4 regions of the Rhodococcus globerulus genome follow, and region 3 is predicted to be linked to each of the others. Evidence: riboswitches for the same ligand, from Rfam matches in the RefSeq annotation. Region 3 holds a riboswitch; each other region holds the start of a gene.
What was found. Region 3 has a riboswitch for cobalamin ahead of KYT97_RS30410 (ABC transporter substrate-binding protein). Riboswitches for the same ligand answer to the same signal wherever they lie in the genome.
Positions count from the first base shown of each region.

Region 1: linked by a shared signal. The riboswitch ahead of cobN (cobaltochelatase subunit CobN) and the one ahead of KYT97_RS30410 (ABC transporter substrate-binding protein) in region 3 are both predicted to bind cobalamin.
Region 2: linked by a shared signal. The riboswitch ahead of KYT97_RS08790 (ABC transporter substrate-binding protein) and the one ahead of KYT97_RS30410 (ABC transporter substrate-binding protein) in region 3 are both predicted to bind cobalamin.
Region 4: linked by a shared signal. The riboswitch ahead of KYT97_RS00615 (VWA domain-containing protein) and the one ahead of KYT97_RS30410 (ABC transporter substrate-binding protein) in region 3 are both predicted to bind cobalamin.

Region 1 is NZ_CP079698.1:994,891-998,177, reverse strand. It holds gene KYT97_RS04435 (precorrin-8X methylmutase) at 1-156, opposite strand, end outside; gene cobG (precorrin-3B synthase) at 176-1,318, opposite strand; cobalamin riboswitch at 1,370-1,500, shown strand; gene cobN (cobaltochelatase subunit CobN) at 1,540-3,287, shown strand, end outside.
Region 2 is NZ_CP079698.1:1,921,296-1,924,582, reverse strand. It holds gene KYT97_RS08795 (hypothetical protein) at 24-524, opposite strand; cobalamin riboswitch at 683-810, shown strand; gene KYT97_RS08790 (ABC transporter substrate-binding protein) at 986-1,939, shown strand; gene KYT97_RS08785 (FecCD family ABC transporter permease) at 1,936-2,976, shown strand; gene KYT97_RS08780 (ABC transporter ATP-binding protein) at 2,973-3,287, shown strand, end outside.
Region 3 is NZ_CP079698.1:6,648,969-6,652,255, forward strand. It holds gene KYT97_RS30400 (sugar phosphate isomerase/epimerase family protein) at 1-132, shown strand, start outside; gene KYT97_RS30405 (3-deoxy-7-phosphoheptulonate synthase) at 187-1,275, opposite strand; cobalamin riboswitch at 1,510-1,642, shown strand; gene KYT97_RS30410 (ABC transporter substrate-binding protein) at 1,685-2,731, shown strand; gene KYT97_RS30415 (FecCD family ABC transporter permease) at 2,728-3,287, shown strand, end outside.
Region 4 is NZ_CP079698.1:144,389-147,675, forward strand. It holds gene mqo (malate dehydrogenase (quinone)) at 1-1,426, shown strand, start outside; gene KYT97_RS00610 (GNAT family N-acetyltransferase) at 1,438-1,914, shown strand; adenosylcobalamin (AdoCbl) riboswitch at 1,967-2,113, shown strand; gene KYT97_RS00615 (VWA domain-containing protein) at 2,150-3,287, shown strand, end outside.

The DNA.
Region 1 (3,287 bases), 1.1 Mb from region 3:
GATGTCGTCGACCAGGTCGACCTGACCACTCGCATGGATCATCCGCACAACAGCTTGCGAGACATCCGCCGGAAAACGGCTCAGGTCGGCTTCGGCCCGAATTGTGGCAAAGGACTGGCGATAAATTTCTGCGCCGTCACGGATGTACTCGATCATGGGGCACAGGATAGAGGTATCACTGATCGGTCTGATTCACCCGGTAACCGTCGGTCGTCGCAATCACGTCGGCTACTTTCGCGCGGGGGCGCCCGCAGGAACGGTCACAGCCCGCCCAGTGCTGCCGGCCTTCGATCGGTAGTGAGCCCTGCTCGACGGCTTCGATGGCGTCCGCCCGGACATCGGCGAGCGACTTCTCGCATCCAGGGCTTCCGGTGCAGGCTGTGACGTCGAGCCACGGCGAATTCTCGTCGAAGATCAAGCCCATCGGAGCGAGAACTCGCACCACCTGCTCGGCTGCGCCTTCGTCGAGATCGAAGATCATGATCGAGCGCCACGGCGTCACGACCACGGGTTTTTCGATGGCGGCGAGGAATTCGGCGAGTCGTGCATCCAGGAGTCCGAAGCGGAGTCCGCCGCCTAATGCGACGGTTCCGTCGCGTTGTTCGAGCCATCCGATCGACGGCCCCGCATCCGGGGCGAGGTCGACGGCACCGGCAAATTCCGCTGAAAGGCCCAGATGATCGATCGTTCGAGCGATTCCGTCTGGCACTTCGGCCAGTCGCCAGTGCTTGTCCCGAAGATTCAGGAACGCGTGCGCGGCCTCGAGGAGCAACGGCACAGCGTCGTCGACATGGACAAGGTGGTTCGTGCGATGCCCCGCGAGGACGAGTGAGTGCTCGGATTCGCTGTGGGCGTGCAGTCCGAAATCGCCGTGCAGACCGCTGATGTCGCCGCGGCCGTCGTCGAGTGTGAACAGTGTTCGTCCTGGTAGCTGCGCCAACGCGGGGTCCGACTGCACCGCCGCGTCAAGAGTGCGAACCAGCTCACGCACATCGGCGACACCCCCGATTCGGCCGGACAGCGGCGACGCCAGAATGTTGCGAACCCGCTCATGCGTTGCCGAGGGGAGCAAACCAGCGGACGCGATCCGGTCGGCGAATACGCGGGGGTCCTTGACGGCTCGGAGCTGAATATTCCCACGTGAGGTGAGTTCCATCTGACCGTTGCCCACGTCGCGGGCAGCCTCGGCCAGCGTTTGCAATTGGTGTGGAGCCAAAGCGCCGCCGGGTAGGCGCACGCGCGCCAACGGGCCGTCTGCGGCCTGGTGGACCTGCAGCGCTCCAGGGCACGCGTCTGGCTGAGAACGGTCTGTGGACATGGTTCAAGGGTACGACCGTGCAGAGCACGGACCCGCGACCGGTAGCATCACGGTCAACCAGTGACAGCAGGTGAGGAAACCGGTGAGATTCCGGTGCGGTCGCGCCACTGTGAGTGTGTACAAGCGGAAGTGTTTCCGTTCGTAAACACGAGTCAGACCCTCAACTGCTGTCCATGAAAGATCTTTTTCACGGGGCGCGAAACCCCAGGAAGGTTTCACCTGTGATTCTTCTGCTCTCGACGTCCGACACCGATCTGCTGAGCGCTCGCGCAAGCCAGGACAACGGAGACGGCGTTTCGTATCGCTGGGCAAACCCCTCCAGGCTGCTGGTTTCCGAGGATCTACCCGGCTTGCTCGACGGCGTCGATCTTGTGATCGTGCGCATCCTCGGCAGCCGTCGGAGCTGGGAAGACGGTCTGGACATGGTCCTGGCCAGTGGCCTGCCCGTCGTGGTGCTCGGCGGCGAACACGCGCCTGATGCCGACCTCATGGAGTGCTCGACTGTCTCCCCGGGCGTTGCGGCTGAAGCGCACAATTACCTGGCCGAGGGCGGCGCAGACAACCTGGCGCAGCTGCACCACTTCCTGTCCGACACAGTGCTGCTCACCGGTCACGGCTTCGAGGCCCCGACGCGGCTGCCGTCGTGGGGAATCGCTGAATTTGCCCCCGACATCAGCGACAACAGTGGTCCCGTCATCGCGGTTCTCTACTACCGCGCCCAGCACCTCGCCGGGAATACCCGCTACGTCCAGGCGCTCTGCGACGCGATTGCCGATGCCGGCGGCACCGCGCTCCCGATCTACTGCGCCTCGCTGCGCAGCGCCGAAGCCGAATTGCTGACCACACTTCGCCGGGCCGACGCCATGGTCGTGACGGTTCTCGCGGCCGGCGGAACCAAGCCGGCCACCGCATCCGCGGGCGGCGACGACGAAGCGTGGGACGTGGCAGCACTCGCCGCATTGGACGTTCCGATCTTGCAGGGACTGTGCCTGACCAGCAGCCGCGCCACCTGGGATGCCAACGACGACGGATTGTCGCCGCTCGATGTCGCGACGCAGGTTGCGGTCCCCGAATTCGACGGACGCATCATCACGGTGCCGTTCTCGTTCAAGGAAATCGATTCCGACGGACTGTCCACGTACATGCCTGATCCGGAGCGCGCAGCCCGCGTGGCCGGCATCGCGGTGCGTCACGGCAAGTTGCGTCATATTCCGACGCCGGAGCGCCGTGTTGCCTTGATGCTGTCGGCCTACCCCACCAAGCACGCTCGCATCGGCAATGCCGTTGGCCTCGATACACCTGCCAGCGCAATCGACCTGCTCACCGAAATGCGTAGCGCTGGTTACGATCTCGGACCCACCGACGGACCGGACTCGGTTCCCGGGTTGGCCGCCAAGGATGGCGACGCGCTGATTCACGCGTTGATCGCCGCAGGCGGGCAGGATCCCGACTGGCTCACGGCCGAGCATCTCGAGGGCAACCCGATCCGCATTTCGGCGGCGCGATACCGCGAGTGGTTCGCCACCCTGCCTGAAGATCTGCGCAGTGGTGTCGAGGAGCACTGGGGCGAAGCGCCCGGCGAGCTGTACGTCGATCGCTCGCAGGACCCGGACGGCGAAATCGTCATTGCGGCACTGCGATTCAACAACATCGTGCTCATGGTCCAGCCGCCGCGGGGATTCGGTGAAAAGCCTGTCGCGATCTACCACGATCCTGATCTGCCACCGAGCCACCACTACCTCGCCGCGTACCGCTGGATCGCTGCAACCCCGGATAACGGCGGATTTGGTGCCGACGCGGTTGTTCACCTGGGCAAGCACGGAAACCTCGAATGGCTGCCAGGCAAGACGCTCGGCATGTCCAGCAACTGCGGCACCGACGCCGCTCTCGGTGACCTGCCCCTTATCTACCCGTTCCTGGTCAACGACCCGGGTGAGGGAACCCAGGCAAAGCGTCGGGCGCACGCGAC
Region 2 (3,287 bases), 2.0 Mb from region 3:
CGGCTAATACCTGGTGCGTGGAGTCAGCGATTGTCCTTCTTGGCCTGACGCCGTGCACCGGCGGCGATACTGGACGCTTCGAACTTCTTCTTGCCCGGAGAACTACGAGTTTCGTCGACGCGAGCCTTGCCCGCGGACGCGACCTTTCCGTTACCCGTGTCGATGTCGCTGAAGGACGGTGCGTCCTTGCGAGCGCGACCCAGCCGCTCGTCCTTGAGCTCTCGGGCGCTCTGGCGCGAGACCGCTGCCAGCCGGCGGCTCACTCTGCTGAGCGCGTCTTCGAAAACTTCTGCTTTGCCGGCGTTGCGCGCATTTGCCGACTTACCGGATCCGCGTCCCTTCTTCTCGGCCACTTTTGCCGAACCCGCACGTCGGTACAACTTTGTGTACTTGTTGCGGGCTCGACGAATGCGCGTGTGCAGGGCGATCAGTTCGTCTTCGTCGAGTTCGGCAATCTGATCCTTTTTGGTCTCGAGGATCAACACGTATTCGTCCTCGGAAAGGGAATTCAGAATCTTTTTCACGTCTATTCCGATCTGTCCAGAGTTTCCGAATTTCGGTGGTACCGCATGCTAATCCTTTTTCGAGGTCCGTGGCGGAATACCGTGCTCTGGAGAGAGTCCGGAATGTACGCGGCGAGGCCGCCTGCGATTCGGTTCGGATGTGTCAGGCATACTGCTGGAAGCACTTGCAAGCCATGCGTGTGGGGGAAGCCGGTCCAATTCCGGCGCTGACCCGCAACGGTAGGTTCGTTCTCGAATCATCGAGAACGAATGAGCCCGAATGCCCGCCGCGTGGTGTGCGACATCCATTCGTCGTGGTCTACGAACCGGAAGTCCAGCGAGAGCACTGCCCGCGGATTCCCTATACGTGGTGGGTGTTCTCCCAGGATTCTCATTCGTGGCTCTGAGCCCTTTTGCGAGGTCCCGTGTCACTCAAGATTTCCCCCACCCGCGCCGTTGTCGTGTTGATCGCGACTGCGTTGATGGCCGCCGGTTGTTCGAAAGGTGAGGCAACCGAAAACTCTGCGTCGACGGAGTCGTTCGCTCAGCCGGTCAGCATCACCAATTGCGACCGTGAACTGGTCTTCGATTCGCCGCCGCAGAGAATTGTGTCCTTGAACGGCCATGTCACCGAAGCACTTATCGAGATCGGCGCGGGTGACCGCATTGTCGGACGGGCATACAGCGACAACCCGCCCACCGCGGAGACCGCCGAACAGTTCAATAAGATCCCCAGTCTGTCCGATACCTTCCCGAGCGCCGAGCAGATTCTGGACGTGGATCCCGACTTCGTTGTCGGCGGAATGACCAGCGCATTCAACGAGAAGCAGGGAAGATCACGCGACGCGTTTGCCGAGAAAGGGATCAATACCTTCCTCTTCTCGGAATACTGCGGCACCGGTTTCCCCGATATCGGACTGCTCGAGAACGACTACACCCAACTCGGCCGGGTCTTGGGTGTCGAGGATTCCGCTCGCGCCGTAGCCGAACAGATCAGCTCTGGCCTTGACGCAGTCCGCGCGTCGATCGGCGATGCCGCGCCGGTATCCGCGTTCTTCTACGACAGCGGTGAGGATGTTCCGACCACGATCGGTGGCGTCGGCGTCGGGCAACTGGTTGCCGAGTACTCCGGCGTGACAAACATCTTCTCCGAGGGTGCCAAGCCCTACATCGATGCAAGCTGGGAGGCTGTTGCCGAGCGCGCGCCCCAGGCGATCGTCGTCATCGACTACGGAGACAAGACAGCGGATCAGAAGATCGACTTCCTGCGGTCCCAGCCGTTGATGGCAACCACTCCGGCTGTCGCGCAGAACCGATTTGTCGTGGTGCCTCTTGCCGATCTCTTCGAGAGTTCCCGTTTGGTGCGCTCGGCACAGACCATTGCGAGCGCTTTCCATCCGGGTGCTGCTACTGCAGGCACTGACCCGGCGAAGTGACACTTTCACGTTCCGGTTACGGCGCTCTGCTGGCCGGACTGCTGGTAGCCCTGGCAGCCATGCTGGGGTTGGCGGTGTCGTTCGGGTCGGTGCGCATTCCCGTCGGTGACGTGTGGGCGATAGTCGGAGCACGCTTGGCGCCAGGGACTTTCGAGACCTGGTGGACGGCGGCGCGGGAGTCGATAGTGATCGACTCCCGCCTGCCGCGCGCCCTCACCGCTGCCGTGGTGGGTGCGTCGTTGGCGCTCTCAGGTGCGGTGGCACAGGCGGTCACCCGCAATCCGTTGGCCGATCCGTACCTTCTCGGTGTGTCGTCCGGCGCGGGTTTCATGGTGGTGCTGGTTTCCGTGCTGGGTATCGGTGTCGGTGTCCTGGGCGTTTTCACGATTCCCGTCGCGGCCTTTGTCGGCGCGATGATCCCGCTGTTCCTCGCCCTGGTGATCGGTGGCAGATACCCTCAGCCCACGGCGATCATCCTGGTGGGAGTTGCTCTGGCCCAGATCTTCTCGGCGCTCATCACGTTCTGCATTCTGGTTCTGGCCGACGATCGGCACGTGACGTCCGTGATGCACTGGATAGCAGGCGGATTCGGCGATTCGAGATGGTCGACGCTGATCTTCCCGACCGTCGCGCTTGTTGTCGTCGGAGTTGCGTTGCTGCTCAGCGCGCGTTGGATGGACGTCCTGCAGACCGGCGACGACGGCGCCGCAGCCTTGGGTATGAACGTGCGACGCTTCCGCGTGTTGTCACTGCTTGCGGTGTCCGTCCTGGCCGGCGCTGCGGTGAGCGTCGCAGGCGGCATCGGTTTCATCGGATTGCTGATTCCGCACCTTGCGGGATTTGTGGTGGGTACCAGAGCAATCCGTCTGCTTCCCGCCGCCGCATTGCTGGGCGCAGTGGCGATGGTGGCTGCTGACACGGTGGCACGCTCGGTGTCGGAATCGACAGAGCTCCCGGTGGGTGTGATCACTGCCTTGGTGGGAGCGCCGATATTCGTCTGGATGCTCTACCGGCAGTACAGGAGGTTGGAGCAGTGATTCTCGAACTCGTCGACACGCGGGCCCGGCTCGGAAATCGTGAGGTGTTGCACGGCATAGGTTTCCAGGCTTCCGCAGGTGAGATTCTCGGCTTGGTCGGCCCGAATGGCAGTGGCAAGACGACTGCGCTGCGTTGCTGTTACAACGCGCTGACTCCCAGCGGTGGTGCGGTGCTGATCGATCGGGTGGACGCGACGGCATTGTCGCGCAGGGAGATTGCCCGAACCGTCTCGGCCAGTGTTCAGGAACCGGCGGTGTCCGGTGGGCTTTCGGTGCGTGAATCCGTTGCTCTCGGACGCACGCCGCACCGA
Region 3 (3,287 bases):
GACATCTGGTCGACCCTGCCTGCCGGACTGCCGGTCAGCATCGAATTGCCCAACGAACCGCTACGTCAGGCCGTCGGCACCGACGCCTGGCTCGAACGCCTGGTCACGGCCACGCGAGAAGTACTGGCCTAGCGGCCCTGTGCGCCTTTTTGGTAGTCGGCGCTACCAGAAAGGCGCACGGGGGCGTCAGCCCCTACGGCTGGCAACGGCCTGCGCCAGACGGTCCAACTGCGCTGCCGTTGTGGACCAGTCGATGCATGCGTCGGTGATGGACTGACCGTAGGTGAGTTCGTCCGCCTTGCCCAAGGTCAGGTCCTGACGACCGGCCTCGATGAAGCTCTCCAACATGACACCCGCGATTCCCTGCTCACCGCCGGCGAGACGAGCTGCGATGTCGTCGAGGACGATGACCTGACGCTCGTGGTCCTTGCTGCTGTTGCCGTGGCTCGCGTCGATGACCACACGCTCGGGCAGGTTCGACTTGCGCAGGCGGGCAAGGGTATCCGCGACCGTCTCGGCGTCGTAGTTCGGTCCATCGCTGCCACCGCGCAGGATGACGTGGCAGTCGGGGTTACCAGCCGTACGGATCAAGGCGGCCTGACCGTCGAGGTCGGTGCCGGGGAACACGTGGCTCGCTGCCGCAGCGCGGGTACCGTCGACGGCTACCTGCACGTCACCTTCGGTGGAGTTCTTGATGCCGACCGGCATGGACAGTGCACTGCACAGCTGACGGTGAACCTGGCTCGCAGCGGTCCGAGCGCCGATCGCGCCGTAGCTGACCAGGTCCGCGATGTACTGCGGCATGATCGGGTCGAGGAATTCACAGCCGACGGGCAGACCGAGGCTCGACACGTCGAGCAGCAACTTGCGGCCGATACCAAGTCCGGTGTTCACGTCGTAGGTGCCGTCGAGGTGGGGATCGTTGAGCAGGCCCTTCCAACCCAGCGTGGTGCGCGGCTTTTCGAAGTAGACCCGCATGACGATGTGCAGGTCGTCCCGCAGTTCTTCGGCCTTGGCAGACAACCGGCGGGCGTAGTCCATCGCAGCTTCCGGATCGTGTACCGAGCACGGTCCGACAACAACGATCAAACGGTCGTCGTCACCGTTGAGGATGTTGATCGTGTCGGCACGGCCGGTCCGCACGGTTGCGGCCGCGACCTCGTCGGGTGCGTGCTGAGCTCGGACGGTCGCCGGCGAAACCAGCGGACTGATACTGACAGTGCGCTGATCGTCGAGGCTGTCCGATGTGGCTGTGGTGTCGATGGTGACAGTCATGGGGTTTCGGTTTCCTGTTCTCAGGCCGACCCCAGAGATGAAGTGAACTCCAGCGAGCCGGTCTGTAATCCGGCTCTTGGGTGGAGGTTGTCAGCGCGTGGTTACGCCGGCAGGCCCACCCGGGGCCGGCCTGCTAAACCAGAAATAGACGCGCTGCATGTCGGCCACGATACCTCGAGTGCTGACGAGGTCAATTCCACCCCTGTGTTTGCGAGGAGAAACCAGCACCTCGTTATGGTTGACGTGGCCGTTCGTGCGGCCACGATCGGCGAGGGAACCTGGTGCAAGTCCAGGGCTGACGCGCAACGGTGACGAACCTTCTCGAGGGATCGAAGTCCGGATACTCGCTGATCGAGCACGGCGAATTCTCGGCTCCGCGATCGAGCCCTGAGCAAGGAGTTCCCTCTTCATGCGTTTTATGCGCTTCACCTCAGCAGTTGTTGCCACCTCGGCTCTCGAGTTTGGTCTGGCCGGCTGCGGCGCCTCCGACGACTCCGTCACCGCGAGTGACGCCAGCTCGTCCAACTACCCCCTGACCATCGACAATTGTGGTCAACAGGTCACTATCGACGCACCACCGACACGTGCGGTCTCCCTCAACCAAGGCTCAACGGAGATCCTGCTGTCCCTCGGTCTTGCAGACCGCATGGTTGGCACCGCGACGTGGACCGATCCCGTTCGCGAGAACCTCGCAGTTGACAACAATCGAGTCCCGCGCCTTGCCGACAACAAACCGTCGTTCGAGGTTGTCCTCGACACGGAGCCCGATTTCGTGTCGGCCTCGTTTGCCTCCACGATTGCCGACGGCGGCGTCGCGAGCCGAGATCAGTTCGCCGCGCTCGGCGTGCCGACGTACCTCTCGCCCACCGACAACGGCTGCGACGGCAAGGTGTCCTCGGCGTCGAATGCGGACGGCGCTCGCACCGAACCGTTGAAGATCGAGACTGTCTACCAGGAAATCCGGGACTTGGCAGCAATTTTCGACGTGCGTGATCGAGGCGAACAGTTTGTCGCCGAACTACAGGATCGATTCGCGAAAGCGTCCGATTCCGTCGATGCGTCCGGGGTCTCACTCGCATTCTGGTTTGCCGACACCATGACTCCGTACATGGCTGGTTGCTGTGGCTCGTCCGGAATTATCACGGAATCTGTTGGCGCGGAGAACATCTTCGCCGATACGACGGACGAATGGCCCCAGGTCAGTTGGGAAACCATCCTCGATCGCAACCCAACGGCCTTGGTGCTCGCGGACCTGAGTCGGCGCAGTATCGACGGTGACGCTCTGGCCAGCAAGATCGCTTTCCTCGAATCCAACCCTGTCACCTCGCGTCTGCAAGCTGTGCAGGACAAGAAGTACATCGTTGTGAACGGCGCCGATCTCAACCCCTCGATCCGCACGATCGATGGTGTCGAGAAGACCGCTACCGCGCTGCGTGACTGGGGCTTGGCCAATTGAGCACGCGCACTGCGCGTCTCGAATCCCGGTCAACTCTGGGAGTGCTGTTCCTGATCGGTTTGGTGGTTCTCGGATTCTCGATCGCGCTGGCGATCACGATCGGCCCGGCCAATCTGTCGGTTCGCGACGTCTACGCCGTGGTGCTCGAGCATTGGGGTGTCGGATCGTCCGGCGTCAGCCGCATCAAGGACGGCATAGTCTGGGAATTGCGGCTTCCCCGAACACTCTTGGCTGCAGTGTGCGGTGCTGGGCTCGCATTGTGCGGCGTCATCATGCAGTCGCTGCTCCGTAATCCACTGGCCGATCCTTTTGTTCTCGGAATTTCGTCCGGGGCTTCGACCGGTGCGGTGATGATCGCGGTGCTCGGCATCGGCGGCGGCGTTATCTCGCTGTCCGCCGGTGCATTTGCCGGGGCCGTCGTCTCGTTCGGCCTGGTGATGCTGCTTGCTGCGGGCGCAGGCGGTGGCACGTCCCGCGTGGTCTTGGCAGGTGTTGCAGGCACACAATTGTTCTCGGCACTCACGTCGTTCATCGTCATTTCCTCCGCCGACGCCGA
Region 4 (3,287 bases), 240 kb from region 3:
CTCGACCTTCGAGAGGCTCGACGCCGTCGCAGCCGAGAGCAGCGACCCGTGGAACAACGCGGGAACCGGTCACTCCGCGCTCTGTGAGCTCAACTACACCCCCGAGAACTCGGACGGCACGGTCGACATCAAGAAGGCCGTCAACGTCAACGAGCAGTTCCAGGTGTCCCGGCAGTTCTGGGCACACGCTGTCGAGCAGGGCGTGTTGACGCAGCCCAAGGAATTCATCAACCCCATCGCGCACGTGAGCTTCGTTCACGGCGAGGCAAACGCCAAGTACCTGCGTGCCCGCTACGACGCACTTGTCGGCCACCCGCTCTTCCGTGGCATGGAGTACATCGACGATCCGGCCGAGTTCACCAAGCGCCTGCCGCTGATGGCAAAGGGCCGCGACTTCTCGGATCCCATCGCCCTCAACTGGAGCCAGGACGGCACCGACGTCGACTTCGGAGCGCTCACCAAGCAGCTCGTCGGCTACATCGGCAAGACCGGCGGCAACATGTACTTCGGTCACGAGGTCACCAACCTCACCCAGAACTCCGACAAGACGTGGACCGTCAAGGTCACCAACCGTCGCACCGGTGAAAAGCGCGTCGTGCGTTCACGATTCGTGTTCGTCGGAGCCGGTGGCGGCGCTCTGCACCTGCTGCAGAAGTCGGGCATCAAGGAAGCCAAGGGCTTCGGCGGTTTCCCCGTCAGCGGCGCGTTCCTGCGATGCACCAACCCTGAGCTGATCGACCAGCACAGCGCCAAGGTCTACGGCAAAGCTGCCGTCGGCGCTCCGCCCATGTCGGTTCCGCACCTCGACACGCGTGTCATCGGCAACAAGCCAGGCCTGCTGTTCGGACCGTACGCCGGCTGGTCGCCCAAGTTCCTCAAGCAGGGTCGCTTCACGGACTTGCCCGGTTCGGTCAAGCCCAACAACATCCTCTCGATGCTCGGCGTCGGCGTCAGCGAACTCGGTCTGGTCAAGTACCTGGTCAGTGAGCTCACCAAGAGCGAAACCGGACGCATCTGGGATCTGCGTGAATTTGCGCCCAAGGCGGAGACCAAGGACTGGGAGCTCATCACCGCAGGCCAGCGTGTCCAGGTGATTCGCCGGGCCAAGGGCAAGGGCGGCGTCCTCGAATTCGGTACCGCCGTGGTGGCTGCCGAAGACGGAAGCATTGCCGGACTGCTCGGTGCGTCACCAGGCGCGTCGACGGCTGTTCCCGCGATGCTCGACGTGCTCGAGCGCTGCTTCCCGACCGAATTCCAGGGCTGGAAGGGCAAGCTGCGCGAGATGGTTCCGTCCATCGGCGTCAAGCTCACCGACAACGAAGGACTTTTCAACCAGGTCTGGGATTGGTCCTCGAAGGTGCTCGAGCTCGATTCCTCGGCGTCAACCGATTCTCTTCCGGTCGCGGAGACCGCTGCAACTGTGTGATAGTCGCAACCATGACGGCAACAGCAGCATTGAAGCGTTCATGGGCACTCGACCTCGACAACAAGACTTTCTACGAGTTGTTGAAGCTTCGGGTAGAAGTATTTGTCGTCGAGCAGGCCTGCCCGTACCCCGAGTTGGACGGGCGGGACCTGCTGACGGAAACCCGCCATTTCTGGCTGGAGCAGGACGGCGAGGTGGTGTGCACTCTGCGCCTCCTCGAAGAGCACGACGACGGCACGAAGAGCTTCCGAATCGGTCGACTCTGCACGTCACGTGAAGCACGCGGACAGGGCCATACGACGCGATTGCTGCAAGCTGCGCTGGCCGAAGTGGGCGAAGCGCCGTGCCGCATCAACGCTCAGACCTATCTGGTCGACATGTACAGCAAGCACGGCTTCAAAGCTGACGGCGAAGAATTTATCGAGGACGGTATTCCGCACACCCCGATGCGCCGCGGTGGCGGCGAGGCGTTTGTGCTTGCCAGCTGAAACGCAGTCATACACCCGACCCAGTCGGCTCACGCAATTGTGGGCCGACTAGGGTTTTTTCGATACCGAATGCTCGCGGGGAAGTCCTGTTCGATTCAGGTGCGGTCCCGCCACTGTAAAGATCTCACGAGATCTCAGCCAGATTGCCGCGACGTTCGGATGAAGCCAAGTTCTCGGCGAGGAAACCGAGAGGTGGAGGGATGTCGACGTGCGTGTAGAAGACGATCAGGCAGCGGTGGCGGGTTTCCCGTTCAGCGCGGTAGTAGGCCAGGACCAACTGCGATTGGCGTTGATCCTGTGCGCCGTACACCCCGGAATCGGTGGCGTGCTGGTTCGCGGTGAAAAGGGCACGGCAAAATCCACCGTCGTTCGAGCCTTGACGGCTTTGCTACCGGCTGTCGACGACGCCGGTGTGACGCGTCCGGCCAGGCTGGTCGAACTGCCCGTCGGGGCGACGGAGGACCGCGTGATCGGCTCGATCGACCTCGAGAAGGTATTACGCGACGGTGAGCGCGCCTTCCAGCCCGGACTCCTGGCCGCGGCGCATCAGGGGGTTCTGTACGTCGACGAAGTGAATCTCCTGCACGACCACCTGGTGGACGTTCTTCTCGACGCGGCCGCGATGGGCCGAGTGCATGTCGAGCGGGACGGAATTTCGCACTCCCACGCCGCGAAGTTCGTCCTCGTCGGAACAATGAATCCCGAAGAGGGAGAACTGCGTCCACAGCTGCTGGATCGTTTTGGTCTGGCGGTCGACGTGTCGGCGTCTCGCGACGTGGATGTGCGGATGGAGGTAGTGCGACGACGCCTCGACTACGAGCGCGATCCACAGGCGTTTGCCCGCAGGTATGCGCCGGCCGATCAGGAACTCGCCGCCGAAATCCTTTCTGCGCGTGACAAACTGGATGGCGTGGAGCTGAGCAACCGCGAACTTCGGCGCATCGCGTCGCTGTGCGCGTCGTTCGACGTGGACGGTATGCGCGCCGATCTTGTTCTCGCCCGTACTGCCACCGCTCATGCTGCCTGGCGTGGCGGCAGCGAGGTCGCCGAGGAAGACGTACGAGTCGCAGCGGAACTGACACTGCCGCACCGCCGCCGTCGCGATCCCTTCGACGAGCCGGGCCTCGATCAGCAGCAACTCGACGACGCGATGGATCGTGCAGACGAGGATGCTCGGGCCGGCGAGCCTGAACCACCCGAGAATCCTGAAGGCGGCGAACCTGACGGCGATGAACCCGATGACGGGGGCCCTGATGATGACGGCCCCGACGATGATGGGCCGCAAGACGATCCGGACGGTCCGGGCGGGGGAGTTCGCGCCACCGATCGACCGTCTGCGCCGCCGAGCAGTGCGTTCAAGGCCAAACTTCTCG